DNA from 2 places in the Leifsonella bigeumensis genome. Region 2 is predicted to be linked to the other one. Evidence: predicted binding sites of a transcription regulator. Region 2 holds the regulator's gene; the other holds the start of a gene.
The links. Region 2 encodes LexA, which represses DNA repair genes until DNA is damaged. Its sites were predicted from a motif close to TCGAACANNTGTTCGA; they were not measured.

Region 1: a site for LexA is predicted at 2,768-2,783, ahead of ABD678_RS11785 (HNH endonuclease signature motif containing protein). Genes of this name have one in related genera too.

Annotation. Positions count from the first base shown of each region.
Region 1 covers NZ_BAABAE010000003.1:1,361,309-1,366,820, reverse strand. The annotation lists gene ABD678_RS11795 (toll/interleukin-1 receptor domain-containing protein) at 1-520, opposite strand, end outside; gene ABD678_RS11790 (AAA family ATPase) at 702-1,235, shown strand; gene ABD678_RS11785 (HNH endonuclease signature motif containing protein) at 1,244-2,704, opposite strand; gene ABD678_RS11780 (antibiotic biosynthesis monooxygenase family protein) at 2,829-3,131, opposite strand; gene ABD678_RS11775 (dienelactone hydrolase family protein) at 3,194-3,772, shown strand; gene ABD678_RS11770 (Smr/MutS family protein) at 3,793-4,047, shown strand; gene ABD678_RS11765 (LamB/YcsF family protein) at 4,089-4,844, shown strand; gene ABD678_RS11760 (5-oxoprolinase subunit B family protein) at 4,841-5,470, shown strand; gene ABD678_RS11755 (5-oxoprolinase subunit C family protein) at 5,467-5,512, shown strand, end outside.
Region 2 covers NZ_BAABAE010000003.1:886,805-899,256, reverse strand. The annotation lists gene hisH (imidazole glycerol phosphate synthase subunit HisH) at 32-673, opposite strand; gene hisB (imidazoleglycerol-phosphate dehydratase HisB) at 676-1,281, opposite strand; gene ABD678_RS09460 (histidinol-phosphate transaminase) at 1,291-2,370, opposite strand; gene ABD678_RS09455 (LysM peptidoglycan-binding domain-containing protein) at 2,418-2,807, opposite strand; gene lexA (transcriptional repressor LexA) at 3,095-3,838, shown strand; gene hflX (GTPase HflX) at 3,854-5,368, opposite strand; gene ABD678_RS09440 (class I SAM-dependent methyltransferase) at 5,411-6,019, shown strand; gene dapF (diaminopimelate epimerase) at 6,024-6,899, opposite strand; gene miaA (tRNA (adenosine(37)-N6)-dimethylallyltransferase MiaA) at 6,892-7,818, opposite strand; gene miaB (tRNA (N6-isopentenyl adenosine(37)-C2)-methylthiotransferase MiaB) at 7,815-9,317, opposite strand; gene ABD678_RS09420 (hypothetical protein) at 9,380-9,835, opposite strand; gene ABD678_RS09415 (regulatory protein RecX) at 9,890-10,486, opposite strand; gene recA (recombinase RecA) at 10,507-11,652, opposite strand; gene ABD678_RS09405 (DUF3046 domain-containing protein) at 11,900-12,145, opposite strand; gene ABD678_RS09400 (helix-turn-helix domain-containing protein) at 12,228-12,452, opposite strand, start outside.

The DNA of each region.
Region 1 (5,512 bases), 470 kb from region 2:
CGAGCACGGCCTCTTGTTCCTCATGCGTGTCGGCTTCGAGCGCGCTATAGAGCCGGTCAGGGACTGGAGGAAAGTACTTCTTCCGGGCGCGCGGCCCGAGTTTCGTCCTGATTAGTTGAGCGAGTTCGGCAGGAGTGACATTGGATGCTTCGATATACCCAACAGTCGACCTAAGACCAGGGATCTCCGTCGAGTCGAATCGCACGGGAAGGATGTACTCGCTTGAGTCCTGAATTGCCCGCGCTTGCGCGCTCTTTCGTTCGTGCGTCGTCCAGACCTTTTTTGCATATTCGGCCGAAACGAACTGAATGCAATATTCGGCCGCGCGCTGATAGATGTAGTCGAGGTGCTCGTAGAGGTCCTTGCCCCAGAGGTTCGCACGCTCGTAATCGTCGTAGAACACCCGGATGCCGAAGCCTCGAAGCTGGCCAGCGACTTCCTCGACGTAGACTCTCTGCTCTCCGGCGAACGAGAGAACCACGTCATACTCGAAGTCTCGATCTTTTCGATCTTCAGTCACGCTCGCATGCTAACGCACCCTAGCCCTCCAGCCGAGACCAGCGCACGGGCCGCACATAGAGTTACCTGGCTGTCGGTATGGGTGTGTCCGCCTTAGCTGGCGGTCCACGTGTGGATATCGCACCAGATGGCGGGAACGGAAGCATAGGGACTTTCCTACCCTTACTGGATAGTCTGAGCCGATGGCGTCTGCTGCTGTAGTAGTAAATGGGATCCCGGGCTCAGGAAAGACAACGGTGGCGGCCAGTCTAGAAGTCGAGTTGGGGTTCCCCGTCGTGTCGAAGGATGCGATCAAGGAGGCATTCGCCGACCTCGTCTCTGTACAAATGGACACCCGCCGGCTTGGCGCGCTGGCGTCGGATGTGATGTGGTCATTGGTCGGCATGGTCGATGGGCCGGTGATCGTCGAGTCGTTCTGGGCGAGAGGTCGGGACGAAGAGTTCTTCCGGCGGGGAGTCGCCGACGCCGGTATCGACGTAGCCGTCGAAGTGTGGTGTGAGGTGTCCGTTGAGACGGCCCGGCGGCGCTTCGAGGAGCGTCCCCGGCATCCGGTTCACCAGGACACCGAGCGCGGATTCGAGTGGGAGCAGCTGGTGCGGGCAGCTCGGCCAATCTCGCAGTTCCCGACGATCATCGTGAACACCGATGCGCCAGTTGACATGCCGAAACTCGTCGTCGAACTACGCGCGGCACTTGACCTGAGCGCTCAGACCTGACCCGCACTTCAGCAGCGCAACATACGTTTCTCTACCGCGTCGATGAGCATAGTGGGGGACTTGGTGGCCGGCCGCCAGGATGCTGAGTGACTGATCCAGGGTGGTGGCTTGATGTGCGGGGCGCCGCCGATCATTTTGATCTGCCAGCCCGAGGTCTCGATCGTTCGGTGATGGAACCAGCAGAGCAAAACGCCATTATCTGTATGGGTAGGTCCGTTGTTCTCGGCCGGGTCGACGTGGTGGATCTCGCACCAGGCGGCGGGGATCGAGCATCCGGGGATCGTGCATCCGCCGTCGCGAGCGATGATCGCCCGGCGCTGTGCGGAAGTGAAGCAGCGCTGCGGTGAACCGAGACCATGGATGCTGCCGTAGGCGTCGATCGAAACGAACTGGAGGCCGCCACTGCACGCCAGGTGGCGGATCGTCGTCATCGAGACATCCGACTTCGCACCGTCGATGTGACCGCGACCGTGATTGGCTTCGAGGTCCGTGTCGCGCACCGTCACGAGCACCGTCGGCGCCGCACCACCGATCGTCGGCGGCTCGTCGCTGCGGGAATAGTGATCGACCATCGCAGCGACCACATCGTGGCGCTGCTGGTCGCGAGTGCGGGGATCCGCCTCCGCATCGACCTCGGCCTGCTCCTCCGCGGTACGGAACTCAGTCGTCACGCGCGGCGACAGGTACGCGTCGAACAGCCGATTGAGCTTCGCGGCGACCTCGGGCATGAGAGCGAAGCGTCCGCGGACGAGCCCACCGCTCAGCGTGCCGGCCTCGAAGCCACGCGCATTCCAGGCACGCCGCTCGACCGGCTCCATGCCGTCCGGGTCGAGGTACGCCTGCCAGACCATGGCCTGCTGGCGGACCTCGTCCGCCGTGCACGCGGTCGGCACCAGATCACTCGTTCCGATCGCGGCGGCCACCAGCTCTTCCTCGGCGGCACGGATGCCCTCGACGGTCCCACGATGCAGGGCGGGCCGGATGCCGGCCACGATCGCGCTTGCCGCATCCACTCCGATCAGGCCGGTCTCGAGCGCATCGGCGACGTACTGGAACCGCGGAGCCCGCGGCATGCCCGGCTCGGCGAGATCCGTGCGCGTGTGCTGGCCGAGCTTGATGCGTCGCACGGCGGTCGCGCCCGACACCCGCGTCACACGTTCGATGAGTTCAGCGGCGTTGCGGCAACCCTTGCGCGCGGCCAGCCCCTCCGCTCGGCAGACAACGAGCGACCGCTCCGAGATCTCCGCCGCAGCCTCGACGCGCAGGGCGTCGACGTAGCGCCCGAGATGCTCGATCGCTCCCGCGACATCGAGGAGATCGTCATCCCCGAGACCCTGCACCCGCCGCGGCGGGACCGCCTCCACGAGCTGGAGTGCAATGCTCCTGAGCGAGTCCGAAGTGAGCCCATCCGACAGCATCGACCCGGCGGCGATTACCGGCGAATCGAGGGTTGAGGTCGGGAAACTCATGGGAAGATTCTAGCAGAGATAGAAAATAATTGCTATTGCAATTGCGGATTAAGGGTAAAATGATCGAACAAAGGTACGAAAGAAGAGCGTGATTCACCCGTACCGAGCCCAGGACCCTGAAAGCTCAGGCCGACCCGCCGCTCACGACCTGAAAGTGCTCCACCACCGGCTTCGGGTCGTAGAAGTGGTGCAGGAGCGCCCGCCACTGTCCGAAGGCCTCGGACTCGCGGAATCCGACCATGTGGGCCTCCACACTGTCCCATTCGATGAGCAGGAGATAGCTGCTCGGCGACTCGATCGAGCGCGAGAGCGAGACACTCCGGCATCCGGGTGACGCCGCAATAATGGCGCGCGCCGTGGCGAAGGCGGCCTCGAAGTCGCCCTCCTGCCCGGGAATCACCGGAAGCAGTGCATGTTCTGTGATCATGCGATCAGTGTCCCACTTGTCAGTCGCCGTTCACTGTCAGGCCCACCGTTCATACTGGGGCGATGACCGAGATCGCCCTCTTCCATCACGCACTCGGCCTCACGCCCGGCGTGGTCGCCTTCGCGGACACGCTGCGCGCCGCTGGACACACCGTTCACACCCCCGACCTCTTCGAGGGAAAGACCTTCGCCACCATCGAGGAGGGCGTCGGGCATGCCCAGGAGATCGGCTTCGGCACCGTCATGGAGCGGGCCAGGCAGGCGGCGGATGCGCTCCCGTCTGAGCTCGTCTACCTCGGCTTCTCCCTCGGCGTGGTCCCCGCGCAGATGCTCGCCCAGACGCGCGCGGGTGCTCGCGGTGCGGTGCTCTGCTATTCGTGCTTGCCGTTCACCGAGTTCGGCGAGTCGTGGCCCGCAGGCGTCCCCGTGCAGATCCATGGGATGGATGCCGACCCCTACTTCGCCGACGAAGGCGACCTCGACGCCGCGCGCGAGCTCGTCGCATCCACCGACGACGCCGAGCTGTTCGTGTATCCGGGCGACCAGCACTACTTCGCGGACAGCACCCTTCCGTCGTACCGGCCGGAAGCGGCAGAACTCCTCACCCAGCGCGTACTCGAGTTCCTGGCTGCCAACGACTGATTCGGGTAGAGGATGAGTGCGTGAAGCTCACACTCGACCTGCACGACATCTATAACCGCGGTGTCGACATCGATCGGGCGCTTCGCGACATCATCGAGGAGGCCGTCGCCCAGAAGGCTCCGCTTATCGAGATCATCCCTGGCAAGGGCTCTGGGGCATTGAAGAAGCGGGTGCTGCGCTTTCTGGACCAGCCCGAGATCAAAGCCCAGTACCACCGCGTCGAGAAGGATTCAAAGAACTTCGGTCGCGTGTTCGTGCACTTCCGGTGGAAGTAGTTACTCGTCAGGTCGCGGGTTAGTCTTCCGGTGTGACCGCCATCGACCTGAACAGCGACCTGGGGGAGTGGGATCTCCCCGCTGACGCAGGCGACGACGTCCGAATGTTCGGGCTCGTCACGAGCGCGAACATCGCGTGCGGATTCCACGCTGGCAATGCAGAGAGCATGCTCGCGAGTGTTCGTTCGGCTGCGGACAACGGTGTGAGCCTCGGTGCGCATCCGTCATACCGCGACCGCGAAGGGTTCGGCCGCCGTGACCAGGAGGTGGATGCCGCCACCCTCATCGCCGACATCCTCGAGCAGGTGGAGGCGCTGACGCACGCCGCCGACAGCGCGGGGGACAGCGCCGACGTGCGCATCCGCTACCTGAAGCCGCACGGCGCCCTCTACAACCGCATCGCTGTCGATCCGGTGCAGGCGGATGCCGTGGCGCTTGCCGCGCGCGACGCCGGGCTGCCCCTGCTCGGCCTCGCCGGCACCGCTATCCACACGGCAGCGGACGGTCACGGCGTGCAGTTCTTCCGCGAAGCATTCGTCGACCGGGCGTACCTGTCGGACGGCAGGCTCGTGCCGCGGGCCGTCGCGGGCGCAGTGCTGACCGACCCCGCTGCGGTTGCTGTCCGCGCGATTCGGATGGTCGCTGACGGCGCTGTCGAGGCCATCGACGGAACGGTGATCCGGGTCGAACTCGACTCACTGTGCGTCCACGGCGACACGCCTGGGGCGTTTGCCATGGCCGCGGCCGTGCGCGAGCACCTCACGGCTGCGGAGGTCGAGTTGAGGGCATTCGCGTGAAGGTTCTACCGTTCGGTGACCGCGCTCTGCTCGCCGAGTTCGAGTCGCTCGATGAAGCGATGGGCGCGTTCCGAGCGCTCGAGGCCGCGCGTGCTCCGGGGGTCATCGAACTCGTCCCGGCCGCGCGCACCGTTCTCGTGCGCATCGACCCCGGGCGTATGTCGCTCACGGCCGCCCGAAACTGGCTCGAGTCGACGCGCCTCGACACCAAGGCATCCGCGACCGGCGCGATCGTGACCATCCCGGTCCGCTACGACGGCCCGGACCTCGCCTCGACTGCAGAGATCCTCGGCCTCAGCACCGACGAACTCGTCTCCCGCCACAGCGGAACCGCCTGGCGCTGCGCCTTCATCGGCTTCGCCCCGGGCTTCGCGTACCTCGTCGACGCCGAGTCGACAGGAGGCCGTGCCGGCCTCGACGTCCCGCGCCGCGCGACATCGCGCGAGGCGGTTCCGGCGGGCGCGGTGGGCCTCGCCGGCGAATTCACCGGCATCTACCCGCGCTCGTCACCTGGCGGCTGGCAGCTCATCGCGACGACCGAGGTCACCCTCTTCGACCCGGACCGCGAGCATCCGGCACTCATCGCGCCGGGCACCACCGTGCGCTTCGAGGTGGTCGAGCCGTGACCCGTCTCACGGTGATTCTGGCCGGACCGCTCACTCTGGTGC
Region 2 (12,452 bases):
CGCGCGCGTGCGCGGGGGCAAGTCTCAGATACTAGTCACCTTTGAGGCCGGTCACCCAATTCGCCAGGAGTCGCAGGCCTGCAGCCCCCGACTTCTCGGGGTGGAACTGGGTCGCCGAGAGCGGACCGTTCTCGACGGCCGCGAGGAACCGGCCACCGTGCTGCGACCATGTGAGGCGAGGGGCGAGGAGGGTGGCGTCATCCGGCAACGCCCAGTCGAGCGCGGCATTGGAGTGGACGAAGTAGAACCTCTCGTTCTGAAGCCCCGCGAACAGCGCGGAGTCCTCCGGCGCCTCGACCCGGTTCCAGCCGATGTGAGGCAGGATCTCCGACTCGAGGCGCGTGACGACGCCCGGCCACTGCCCGAGCCCCTCGGTGTCCTCCCCGCGTTCGATGCCGCGTTCGAACATGACCTGCATGCCGACGCAGATACCGAGCACCGGTCGCCCGCCGGCGAGCCTGCGATCGATGAGTTCGGGGCCGCGCACCGCCTCGAGCGCGCCCATGACGGCGGCGAACGCGCCGACCCCGGGTACGACCAGGCCATCCGCCTCCGCGACACGGGCACGGTCGGCGGTCAGCTCGACCCGCGCGCCGACCTCCTCGAGGGCCTTCGCCGCCGAGTGGACGTTGCCGCTGCCGTAGTCGAGAACGACGACGGATGGCCGTAACACTGTTACAGGGCACCCTTCGTCGAGGGCACGCCGCTCACCCGGGCATCCGGGGAGATCGCCTGCCGAAGGGCACGCGCGAAGGCCTTGAACTCGGCTTCGGCGATGTGGTGCGGATCGCGGCCGCCGAGCACCGTGATGTGCACGGTGAGGCCCGCATTGAACGCGATCGCCTCGAAGACGTGCCGCACCATCGAGCCGGTGAAGTGGCCGCCGATGAGGTGGTGCTCGAAGCCCGCGGGCTCCCCCGAGTGCACGAGGTATGGACGCCCGGACACATCGACGACGGCCTGCACGAGCGCCTCGTCGAGCGGCACGAGGGCGTCGCCGAACCGGGAGATCCCCGCCTTGTCGCCGAGGGCGGCCGCGAGCGCCTTCCCGAGGACGATTCCGGCATCCTCGACCGTGTGGTGAACGTCGATGTGCGTGTCACCGTGCGCGTGCACCCTGAGGTCGATGAGCGAGTGCTTCGAGAACGCGGTGAGCAGGTGATCGAAGAACGGGACGGTCGTATCGATGTCGGCGATACCCGCGCCGTCGAGGTCGAGGGAGAGCTCGATACTCGATTCGCTCGTCTCGCGGCGAAGCTCGGCCGTGCGGTGCATGGTCATGGTCCCAGTCTATTGAGCCGCGAGCTCGGCCATCGCCGCGAGAAAGGCGCTCGTCTCGACTTCGGTACCCGCGGTGACCCGCAGGTGGTTCGGGATGCCGACGTCGCGGATGAGGATGTCCCGCTCCAGGAGGGCGTCGAACAGCGCGGCCGGGTCGGCGACTCCCCCGAAGAGCACGAAGTTGGTCCAGCTCTCGCGGGTGGGGAAGCCGAGCCTGGGGAGCTCCGCGAGCATGCGGTCGCGCTGGGCGGCGATGTCGGCGACCGTCGCGAGCAGTTCATCCGCATGCCCGAGCGCGGCGACCGCAGCCGCCTGGGTCAGGGCGGAGAGGTGGTACGGGAGTCTCACGAGGCGCAGCGCGTCGGCGACCGCAGGGTCGGCAGCCAGATAGCCGAGCCGCACGCCGGCGAAGGCGAAGGCCTTGCTCATGGTGCGCGAGACGATGAGGCGTTCGCGCCCCGGAAGCAGGGTCAGGGCGGAGGGGGTGTCGGGTGGAGCGAACTCTGCATAGGCCTCGTCGACGACGACGATCCCCCTCGCGGCGTCGTAGGCCGCCTCGATGGTGTCGAGCGCCAGCGGGGTTCCGGTCGGATTGTTGGGCGAGCAGAAGAAGACGAGGTCGGGCTCCGTGGCCACGATTTCGCGAACGGCCGTCTCGGGCGTGATCGCGTAATCCGCATCCCGCTTCCCGGCGACCCAGGTGGTGCCGGTACCGCGGGCGAGGATCGGATACATCGAGTAGGTCGGCGGGAAACCGAGCACACTGCGCCCCGGGCCTCCGAAGGCCTGCAGCACCTGCTGCAGGATCTCGTTGGAGCCGTTCGCGGCCCAGGTGTTGTCGCGCGTGAGACCGTGCCCGAGGTAGTCGGCCAGGCCTTCGCGCAGCGCCGTGAATTCGCGGTCCGGATAGCGGTTGGCCTGCAGCACGGCACCGGCGAGGGCGGTCACGACATCGCGGGCGACCGGTTCGGGGATCCCGTGAGAGTTCTCGTTGACGTTGAGCGGGATGCGGACGTGCTTCTGGGGCGCGCCATAGGGCGAGAGGCCTCTCAGGTCGTCGCGGAGGGGAAGGTCATCCAGTTCTGCCACTCGGCCATGCTACGGGAGGGAGCCGGCTGGCCCCGGTTCACGACGATCTACCCGGCGTAGGCGGCCGGGATGGCGAGACGCTCCCCGGGGTGGACCACGGAGCCCTGGAGCCCGTTGAGCCGCACGAGATCGGAGATGACATCACGCGGATCGGCACCGGGCGCGATCGACTCGGCGAGCTGCCACAGGGACTGGCCCGGTTCGACCGTGACGTACTGGAAGTCAGTGGTGGACGGTTCTGCGCTGGCCGTTGCGGCCCCGCCGTTCAGTGCGAAGGCGAGCGCCATCGCGATGAGCGGGACGACGATGAGCACCGCGAGCACCGCACGACCGCGTCGAGTGATCCGCAGGCGAGTGGAGGCCAGACGAGTGGAGCCCAAGCGAGTGGAGCCCAAGCGACGAGGCGCCCCGGCGTAGTTCAGTGCGGTGGTGGTCATCTGTGCCTCCCCTGTACTCGGGCGCCCGCGGGCCTCCCTGAGAACTTCCGTATCCGGCGCTCGGCCGGGAGCGCCGGATACGAAGCTATGTTCCGAACCTATCTTCGAATGAAGCGAAAAGCAAGCCGATCTTCGAGAATTTCACCGTGTCGTGTCGCGACACACTCGAAATGATGTTTGTCTTCAGGCCCCATCCGGGATACAGTTTCGATTGTCAGGAGAAAGACCATCAGCAACCACCGACATTCTCATCGTCGGGACCGAACGCACAGATTGGCAGGCGCGGAATGGATGACGACACCGCCCAACCGAGTTCACCGGATCAGGTCTCCGTGGAGCAGGGCCCGGTCGAACAGGGCCCGGTCGAGCTCGGCCTCGCCTCGAGCCGCACCCGGCGCCGCAAGAGCCTGAGCGAGAAGCAGCTGGCGATCCTCGAGGTCATCCAGCGCTCGGTGGCAACCCGCGGATATCCGCCGAGCATGCGCGAGATCGGCGACGCCGTGGGCCTCGCCTCGCTCTCGAGCGTCACGCACCAGCTGGGCCAGCTCGAGCTGAGCGGCTACCTGCGCCGCGACCCGAACCGTACGCGCGCGCTCGAGGTGCTCATCGAGGTTCCGACCAGCGATGGCGCGACCGACACGGCCATCCCGGTCGGCGATGCCGCCATGGTCCCCCTTGTCGGGCGAATCGCCGCCGGCATCCCGATCACCGCCGAGCAGCAGGTGGACGAGGTCTTCCCTCTCCCGCGTCAGCTCGTCGGCAAGGGTGACCTGTTCATGCTCAAGGTCGTCGGCGAATCCATGATCGACGCCGCGATCTGCGACGGCGACTGGGTCGTCGTTCGCCAGCAGAAGAATGCGGAGAACGGTGAGATCGTCGCGGCGATGCTCGACGATGAGGCCACCGTCAAGGTCTTCCAGCAGCGAGACGGACACACCTGGCTCCTGCCGCGCAACTCCGCGTTCGCCCCCATCGTGGGCGACTATGCCGAGATTCTCGGCAAGGTCGTCGCGGTGCTGCGTTCGGTCTGAGCCCTACCGCGCTCGTCAGGCGGGGACGACCTGGTAGTCGCGCAGTGACCCGGCCTGTTCGGGCATCACGAGTGCGACGATCCGGGTCCCGGTCTCCTCGTAGCTCGTAGAGACGACCGTGCCGCGCTCATGCAGTGCGGCGATGACTTCGCCGTGCTCATAGGGCACGAGCAGTTCCACCCGGATGTCGGGCCTCGGAATGAGGTCGGAGATGCGCGCGAGCAACTCGTCGATGCCCGCTCCCGTGCGCGCTGAGACGAAGACCGCCTCCGGCTCGAGACCGCGAAGAGCCAGCACGTCGTCGTCGCCCACGAGGTCGGACTTGTTGAACACGAGGATCTCCGGGATGTCCCGCGCACCGAGCTCGCCGATGACGTCGCGCACTGTCGCCAACTGGCTCGCCGGGTCCGGATGGCTCGCATCCAAGACGTGGATGATGACATCCGCCCTCTCGACCTCCTCCAGCGTCGAGCGGAAGGCCTCGACGAGCTCGTGCGGAAGGTTGCGAACGAAGCCGACCGTGTCGACGAGGGTGTATGAGCGGCCGTCGGCGGTCTCAGTGCGCCGGACGGCCGTGTCGAGCGTCGCGAAGAGTGCGTTCTCGACGAGGGCGCCCGCGCGCGTGATCCGGTTGAGCAGCGACGACTTCCCGGCGTTCGTGTAGCCGGCGATGGCGACCGAGGGCACGGCGTGGCGGCTGCGGTTCGCCCGGTTGGCCTCCCGGCCGGGCGCGAAGCCCTTGATCTGCTTGCGCAGGCGCGACATCCGGGTGTGGATGCGGCGCCGATCGAGCTCGATCTTGGTCTCACCGGGGCCACGTGAGCCCATCCCGACGCCGGAGCCCACCTGGCCACCGGCCTGACGGCTCATCGATTCACCCCAGCCGCGCAGTCGCGGCAGGAGGTATTCGAGCTGGGCGAGCTCGACCTGGGCTTTGCCCTCGCGGCTCTTGGCGTGCTGGCTGAAGATGTCGAGGATGACGGCCGTGCGGTCGATGACCTTGACCCCCACGACATCCTCCAGCGCACGACGTTGGCTCGGGGCGAGCTCGGTGTCGGCGACCACGGTGTCCGCTCCGAGCGCCGCGACCGCGTCGCGAAGCTCCTGGGCCTTGCCCTTGCCGAGGAAAGTGCTGGGGTCGGGGTGCGTACGGCGCTGGAGCAGCCCGTCGAGCACGACGGCACCGGCGGTCTCGGAGAGTGCGGCGAGCTCGCGCAACGAGTTCTCGGCGTCCTCGAGGCCGCCCTGGGCGTAGATGCCGATGAGCACGACGTTCTCGAGCCGCAGCTGCCGGTACTCGACCTCGGTGACGTCGGCGAGCTCGGTGGAGAGTCCGCCGACACGTCGCAGCGCCTGGCGCTCCTCGAGGTCGAGCTGGTCCCCATCGATCCCGGATGCCGCCGCCTGGCCCTGTAGTGCGAGCGCGGAGCCCCCGAAGAGGGCACGACTGTCCGCCCGGGCGTCGGCTGCAGCCAACACGCGGTCGACGGGATCCATGGATCCGCGGTCTCGTTCCTCACGTTCAGTCATTGGGTTAACCCTAGCCTTCCGGTTTTCGGTAAGTTTCTCTGCATGGCCGACGAGCACTACTTTTCGTCATCTCCGGCAAGTGCACTACAGCTCAGGCCCATTCAGGTCACCCTGCTCGGCATGCCGTACACCCTCACGACCGCCAATGGCGTGTTCAGCCCGGAGCGCGTCGACGCCGGCACGCAGGTCCTGCTCGCTCACACGCCTCCCCCGCCGCCCGGAGGCCATTTCCTCGACCTGGGCTGCGGTTGGGGGCCGATCGCGCTGTCTCTCGCCCTGGAGTCCCCCCACGCGACGGTGTGGGCCGTCGACGTCAATGAGAGAGCCCTCGACCTGGTGCGCCGCAATGCCGGGACTCTCGGCCTGGACAATGTCAACGCCTGCCGACCCGAAGATGTTCCCGAGGGGGTCGAGTTCATGACGATCCGTTCGAACCCGCCCATCCGAGTCGGTAAGAACGTGCTCCACAACATGCTCGAGTCATGGCTTCCGCGGCTCGAACCCGATTCGGATGCCTGGCTCGTCGTGCAGCGCAACCTCGGCTCGGACTCCCTGCAGCGCTGGCTCGACGGCACCCTGCCGGCCGACTTCGCGGTCTCCCGCGCTGCAACCAGCAAGGGCTACCGCGTGCTGAAGGTCCGTCGCAGATAACCGCTCAGTACGCGACGATCCCGTCGAAACTGAACTCGGCCGGCCCGGAGAGCGAGACGTGTTCGCCGTCCTCCGCCGCCCACATCCGGACCCCGAGCACCCCGCCCGGTACCTCGACCCGCCACTGGTCCGGTGCGCCCTCCCCCGCCCAGTACCGCGTGGCGAGCGCCGCCGCCACCGCACCGGTCCCACAGGAGAGCGTCTCGCCGCTCCCGCGTTCGTGCACACGCATCCGGATGTGCCCGACACCGTCTTTCACGAGAGGGTCGCCCGGCACCACGAATTCGACGTTGGCACCGGCTTCGGGCTCAGGATCGAGGATGGGGATCCAGGCGAGGTCTGCGGAGTCGAGTTCGTCGTCGCTCGAGAGCGCGACGACGACGTGCGGGTTCCCGACGTTGATGCCCAAGCCGGGCCTGGCGACCTTGAGGCCCCGTGCCCGCACGAGCGGCTCGCCGCCGTCGAGCGACCAGCGTCCGAGATCCACCTGGTAGCCGGTGGCGTTCCGTTGCACGTCACGGACCCCGCCGCGCGTGCCGATGGGGAGCGTCTGGCCGCTCTCGAGCTCGGCGAGCCCGTTCTCCAGCAGGAATCGCGCGTAGACCCGGATGCCGTTGCCGCACATCTCCGAGACGGTCCCGTCCGAGTTGTGGTAGTCCATGAACCATTCGGCGGCGGCGTCTTCGGCGAGGGCGGCCGCGCCATCCGGAAGCGCCTTCGACCGCACGGCGCGGATGACACCGTCGGCTCCGATGCCGAAGTGGCGGTCGCAGAGGGCACGGATCTGGTCTGGGCCGAGGTTCACCGCACCGTCGGGGTCGGCGAACAGCACGAAGTCGTTACCGGTGCCGTGTCCCTTGGTGAAGTGCAGTTCAGCCATGAGCCAATGTTAGAGCCAACGCCCGGTCGACCAGGTCGGGGTCGTCGTGCTCGAGCCATTCGGCGTGCGGGTAACGGCGGAACCAGCCGACCTGACGGCGTGCGTACCGCCGGGTGAGAGCCGCCGCCTGCCCGATCGCCTCCGTCTCGGGGAGGTCGCCGGCGAGCTGTGCGACGGCCTGCGCGTAGCCGATCGCACGGCGAGCCGTGACGCCGCGCTCGAGGCCCTGGGCCAGCAGCCCTCGCACCTCCTTGAGCAGCCCGTCGCGCCACATCCCGGCGACGCGCTCATCGAGCCGGCTCACCAGCCGATCCCGGGGAGCACTCAGCCCGAGGATGACGGCGGGCTCGCGCAGACGCGACTCGTCGGGCAGGCCGGAACCGAACGGCTCCCCGGTGAGCTCGATGACCTCGAGCGCACGCACGATGCGCCGCCCGTTGTACGGTCCGATCGCGGCAGCCGCATCCGGGTCGAGTTCCCTGAGTCGCTGGAACACCATGCCGGGCCCGTGTGCCGCCAGTTCGGCCTCCAGACGCGCGCGGATGGCAGGGTCGGTTCCCGGGAATCGGAAGTCGTAGAGCACCGACGAGACGTAGAGTCCTGATCCGCCGACGAGGATGGGCGTCGCGCCGCGCCCCCGGATGTCGCCGATAACCTCCAGCGCGCGCGACTGGTAGTCGGCGACGCTGGCCTCCTCGGTGACCTCGAGGATGTCGAGCAGGTGGTGCGGGATGCCGCGGCGTTCGGCGGGTGCAAGCTTCGCCGTGCCGATGTCCATGCCGCGGTAGAGCTGCATGGCGTCGGCGTTGACGATCTCGGCCGGATGCCCGTCGGCGACCAGGCGTTCGGCGAGCACGAGGGAGAGGGCGCTCTTGCCTGTACCGGTGGCACCGACGACGGCGAGGAGCGGGAGGGTCACGCGGAGGGGCGGAACGTGGGCAGGCCGAGCGAGACGCGGCCGGGGGCAGTGCCGGGGGCATCCGGAACCGCACAGCTCGCCGCCTCGGCGCGATCCCAGGCGTCGCCGGCGCGGGTGTGCCGCACCGTGAGGGTGGCGCCGGATGGTGCGTCGGCGATGAGGTGGAACGGCGCCGCCTGGGTGATGACGACCGAGACCACATCGCCGGGACGCGGCGCCGCGCTGCCCGCCGGGATGTCGAAGTGGACGAGCCGGCCGTCCTCGGCACGACCGCTCAGGCGGTGGGTATCGGCGTCCTTGCGGCCCTCGCCATTGGCGACGAGCACCTCGACCGCCGTGCCGACCAGCCTCTGGTTCTCCTCCCAGGAGATGTGCTCCTGCAGCGCCACAAGGCGCTCGTAGCGCTCCTGCACGACGTCTTTCGGAACCTGGTCGGCCATGGTCGCTGCCGGCGTGCCCTCACGGATCGAGTACTGGAAGGTGAAGGCTGAGGAGAATCGCGCCGCCTCGACGACCCGCAGCGTCTCCTGGAAGTCCTCCTCGGTCTCGCCCGGGAAGCCGACGATGATGTCGGTCGTGATCGCCGCCTGGGGAATCCGCGCGCGCACCCGGTCGAGGATGCCGAGGAACTTCTCTGAGCGGTAGCTGCGCCGCATGGCGCGCAGGATCCGGTCGGAGCCCGACTGCAGCGGCATGTGCAGCTGCGGCATGACGGCGGGGGTCTCGGCCATCGCCTCGATGACGTCGTCGGTGAAGGCCGCCGGGTGGGGGCTCGTGAACCGGATGCGCTCGAGGCCGCGGATCTCGCCGGCCGCGCGCAGCAGCTTGCCGAACGCCTGGCGATCCCCGAATTCGACACCGTAGGAGTTGACGTTCTGCCCCAGCAGGGTCACCTCGATCGCCCCGTCGTCGACGAGGGCCTGGATCTCGGCGAGGATGTCGCCGGGCCGCCGATCCTTCTCCTTGCCGCGCAGCGACGGGACGATGCAGAACGTGCAGGTGTTGTTGCAGCCGACCGAGATGGAGACCCAGCCGCTGTAGGTGGATTCGCGCCGCGTCGGCAGCGTCGAGGGGAAGACTTCGAGGGACTCGAGTATCTCGAGTTGCGCCTCACCGTTGTGGCGGGCCCGTTCGAGGAGTGCAGGAAGCGATCCCATGTTGTGGGTGCCGAAGACGACATCCACCCACGGTGCCTTCTCGAGGATCGTGCCCTTGTCCTTCTGGGCGAGGCAACCGCCGACGGCGATCTGCATGCCCTCGTGCTTGCGTTTCACGGAGGAGAGCATCCCGAGCGTGCCGTAGAGCTTGTTGTCGGCGTTCTCCCGGACTGCGCAGGTGTTGATGACCACGACGTCGGCGTCGCCGCTGTCAGCCCGCACATAGCCGGCTGCCTCCAGCGAGCCGCTCAGTCGTTCCGAGTCGTGCACGTTCATCTGGCAGCCGAAGGTGCGCACCTCGTAGGTGCGCGATCGCTCACTCGTCCCCGTCGTCGCATTCATGGTGCCTCAAGCCTAATCCGGCGACGTGCAGGTCTCGATCGATCGGGCCTCGATGGTGGGGATCACTGCTGGGTGAGGGTCACCGTGAGTTGCTTCGCGGTCTTCGTCGTCCTCATGACCGTGTCGATCACCCGCGTTTCCGGATTCCAGGTTCCGACGTACTGGGCGAGCCCGTTCGTCTCATCCAGGTAGACCTCCATGCGCAGGATTCCGTCCCGTACCCGCCAGGTGTCGCCCGGGTAGTCGTAGGTGGTCTCGCCGTAGCCGATCGCGAGGGTTCCGTCGGCGTGGAGCGTGATGGTCGTCAGGTCGCCGCCGCTGTCGGTCCCGCTCCAGGTCGTGTCGGCCGGGTCGATCTCGCCGCCGATGTACTTCGTCGTGTCGATGACTGCCTGGGTCTCGGTGGGCGTTGGGGTCGGGGTCGGTTCGAGGATGCCGCAGCCGCCGAGAGTGAGGGCGGCGAGGAGCACTGCTGGAAGAAGGATGGTGAGGGAAACACTGCGGCGGGGCGAAGTCACGCACACGATCCTAGATGCTCACGAAACCCACGGGAGGCGCACCTCTCGCGTACATCAGCGAAAGCGGACTCCCGAGGGCTGGCGCGGCAACGCCATAAGCACGGCTCCCCTCACCGTCTCGGAGGAATACCCCTTGCGCTGCAGATAGCCGCTCAGGCGCCGCACGGCGGTCGCGTGGTCGAGGTTGCGAAGCTGGGCTGCCCGACGGATGGCGAGTTGCTGGGCCCGCTCCCGCTCGTCGTCCTCATCGAACTCCTCGATCGCCCCCTCGATGATGTCCTGGTCGATGCGGCGCCTCCGCAGTTCGGCGACGAGCGCCGTGCGGCCGAGCCCCTTGCGCTCGCGCTGGGTCCGGACGATGGTTTCGGCCAGCGCGGTGTCGTCGATGAGTCCGACGCCCTCCAGCCGGTCGAGTTCGGCCTCGACGATGCAGGGATCGAGATCACGGGCCAACAGCGCCTCACCGAGTTCCCAGCGCGACATGCCCCGCCTCGTGAGCGCGTGCATACTCACGTTCTCGGCGCGGTGTTCCTGCGCCTGCCGGTCGTCCGCACTCGGCTCCTCGGCGGCAGGGAAAGCGGGAACGGGAGCGGCCGGCGGGGTCACCCCTGGGAGGTAGGTGACCCGCGCCAGCTTCTCATCGGAGTTCATTGCTCACTCGGAGAACGCGCTCAGACGGCCTTGCGGCTGGCGAGCTTCTCCTCGATCGAATCGACCGTTCCTGCCTCGTCGAAAGCCTCGGGGAACTTCTCGTCGGCATCGGCGGCCAGGATGGCCTCCGCAGCCAGCGCGAGCGCTGCGGCGGAGGCCGCCTTGCCCTCCGCGCCGATCCCGAGCTTGGCCATGATCTTGCCCTCGATCTCGAGCGCGATCTTCGGGTTGTCGATGAGATACTTGCGCGAGTTCTCCTTGCCCTGGCCGAGCTGGTCGCCGTCGTAGGTGTACCAGGCACCCGACTTCTTGACGATCTCGTGCTCTACGCCGAAGTCGATGAGACTGCCCTCGCGTGAGATGCCGGAGCCGTACAGAATGTCGAACTCCGCCTGCTTGAACGGCGGCGCCATCTTGTTCTTGACGACCTTCACGCGCGTGCGGTTGCCGACGGCATCCGTTCCCTCCTTGAGGGTCTCGATGCGCCGGATGTCGAGCCTCACCGAGGCGTAGAACTTGAGCGCCTTGCCGCCCGCGGTGGTCTCCGGGCTGCCGAAGAACACCCCGATCTTCTCGCGCAGCTGGTTGATGAAGATCATCGTCGTGTTGGTCTGGCTGAGACCGCCGGTGAGCTTGCGCAGCGCCTGCGACATGAGCCGGGCCTGAAGGCCGACGTGGGAGTCGCCCATCTCGCCCTCGATCTCCGCGCGCGGCACGAGCGCCGCCACCGAGTCGATGACGATGAGGTCGATCGAACCGCTCCGCACGAGCATGTCCGCGATCTCGAGCGCCTGCTCACCGGTATCGGGCTGGGAGACCAGGAGGGAGTCGATGTCGACCCCGAGCGCCTTCGCGTACTCAGGGTCGAGCGCGTGCTCTGCGTCGATGAAGGCGGCGATACCGCCGCCGCGCTGCGCGTTCGCGATCGCGTGGAGGGTGAGCGTGGTCTTGCCGGAGGACTCCGGGCCGTAGATCTCGACGATACGACCGCGCGGCAGCCCCCCGATCCCGAGCGCGACGTCGAGGGCGATCGATCCCGTCGGGATGACCGCGACCGGTGCCCGCTCATCGCTGCCGAGGCGCATGACGGAGCCCTTGCCGAACTGGCGGTCGATTTGGGCGAGAGCGGTGTCGAGTGCCTTCTCGCGATCTGCTGGTGTTGCCATGGTGTGACTCCTTCGTACTCGTATCGGTGTGCCTGTAGGCTGCCGTTCCTCTCACCGCCGATGGTGCAGGGCCAGTGAGTACCGCGACAAGGCGTTCGGCTGCTATCGCCGATGAGTCAGACAGTACGCTTCGCCGGTGACATTTCCCGGTACCGACGGGCGAACTGTGGACAACTCCTCTTCGATGGCTGCTGTGCAGGAGCCTACACAACTACGAAGGAATGTTCGATAGATTGCGCCCGGCGTGTCACTGCGGCGCGCGAAGCCCCACGCCGTGCCAGCGGCTCGGGGGAACATCGCTCGCCCGGCAGAGCGCGAGCCAGACCTCCCTCGCGGGAACGCCTGCCTCGAGAGCCTGCTCCGAGGTCAGGTCACCGAGCTCGGTGAGCACGAGGTCCCGAACGAGCGCCCCGCCGAACGATTCGCCGAACTCCGCTGCGACCGCACGACGGAACTCACTCAGCCGCACAGCGGCCGCTTCCCCGAGTCGCACTGAAGGCCCCGAACCGCGCTGAAGGCCCCGACTGCACGGAACGCCCCGGCGCCGAGGCTGCCGGGGCGTTCACGCGATGGACTCAGCGGACCACCAGGTCCGCGTCGAAGTCCGCGACGAGATCGTCGGGGACCGTGTCGGGAATGATGTTGATGCCCTCGATGACGGCGAGACGGTCGCCGACTTCGCGCATGATGACGGAGATCGGAGTCTCCAGCGCATCCGCGACGGAGGCGAGGATCTCAGAGCTCGCCTCCTTCTGACCGCGCTCCACCTCGGAGAGGTAGCCGAGCGCTACGGACGCCTT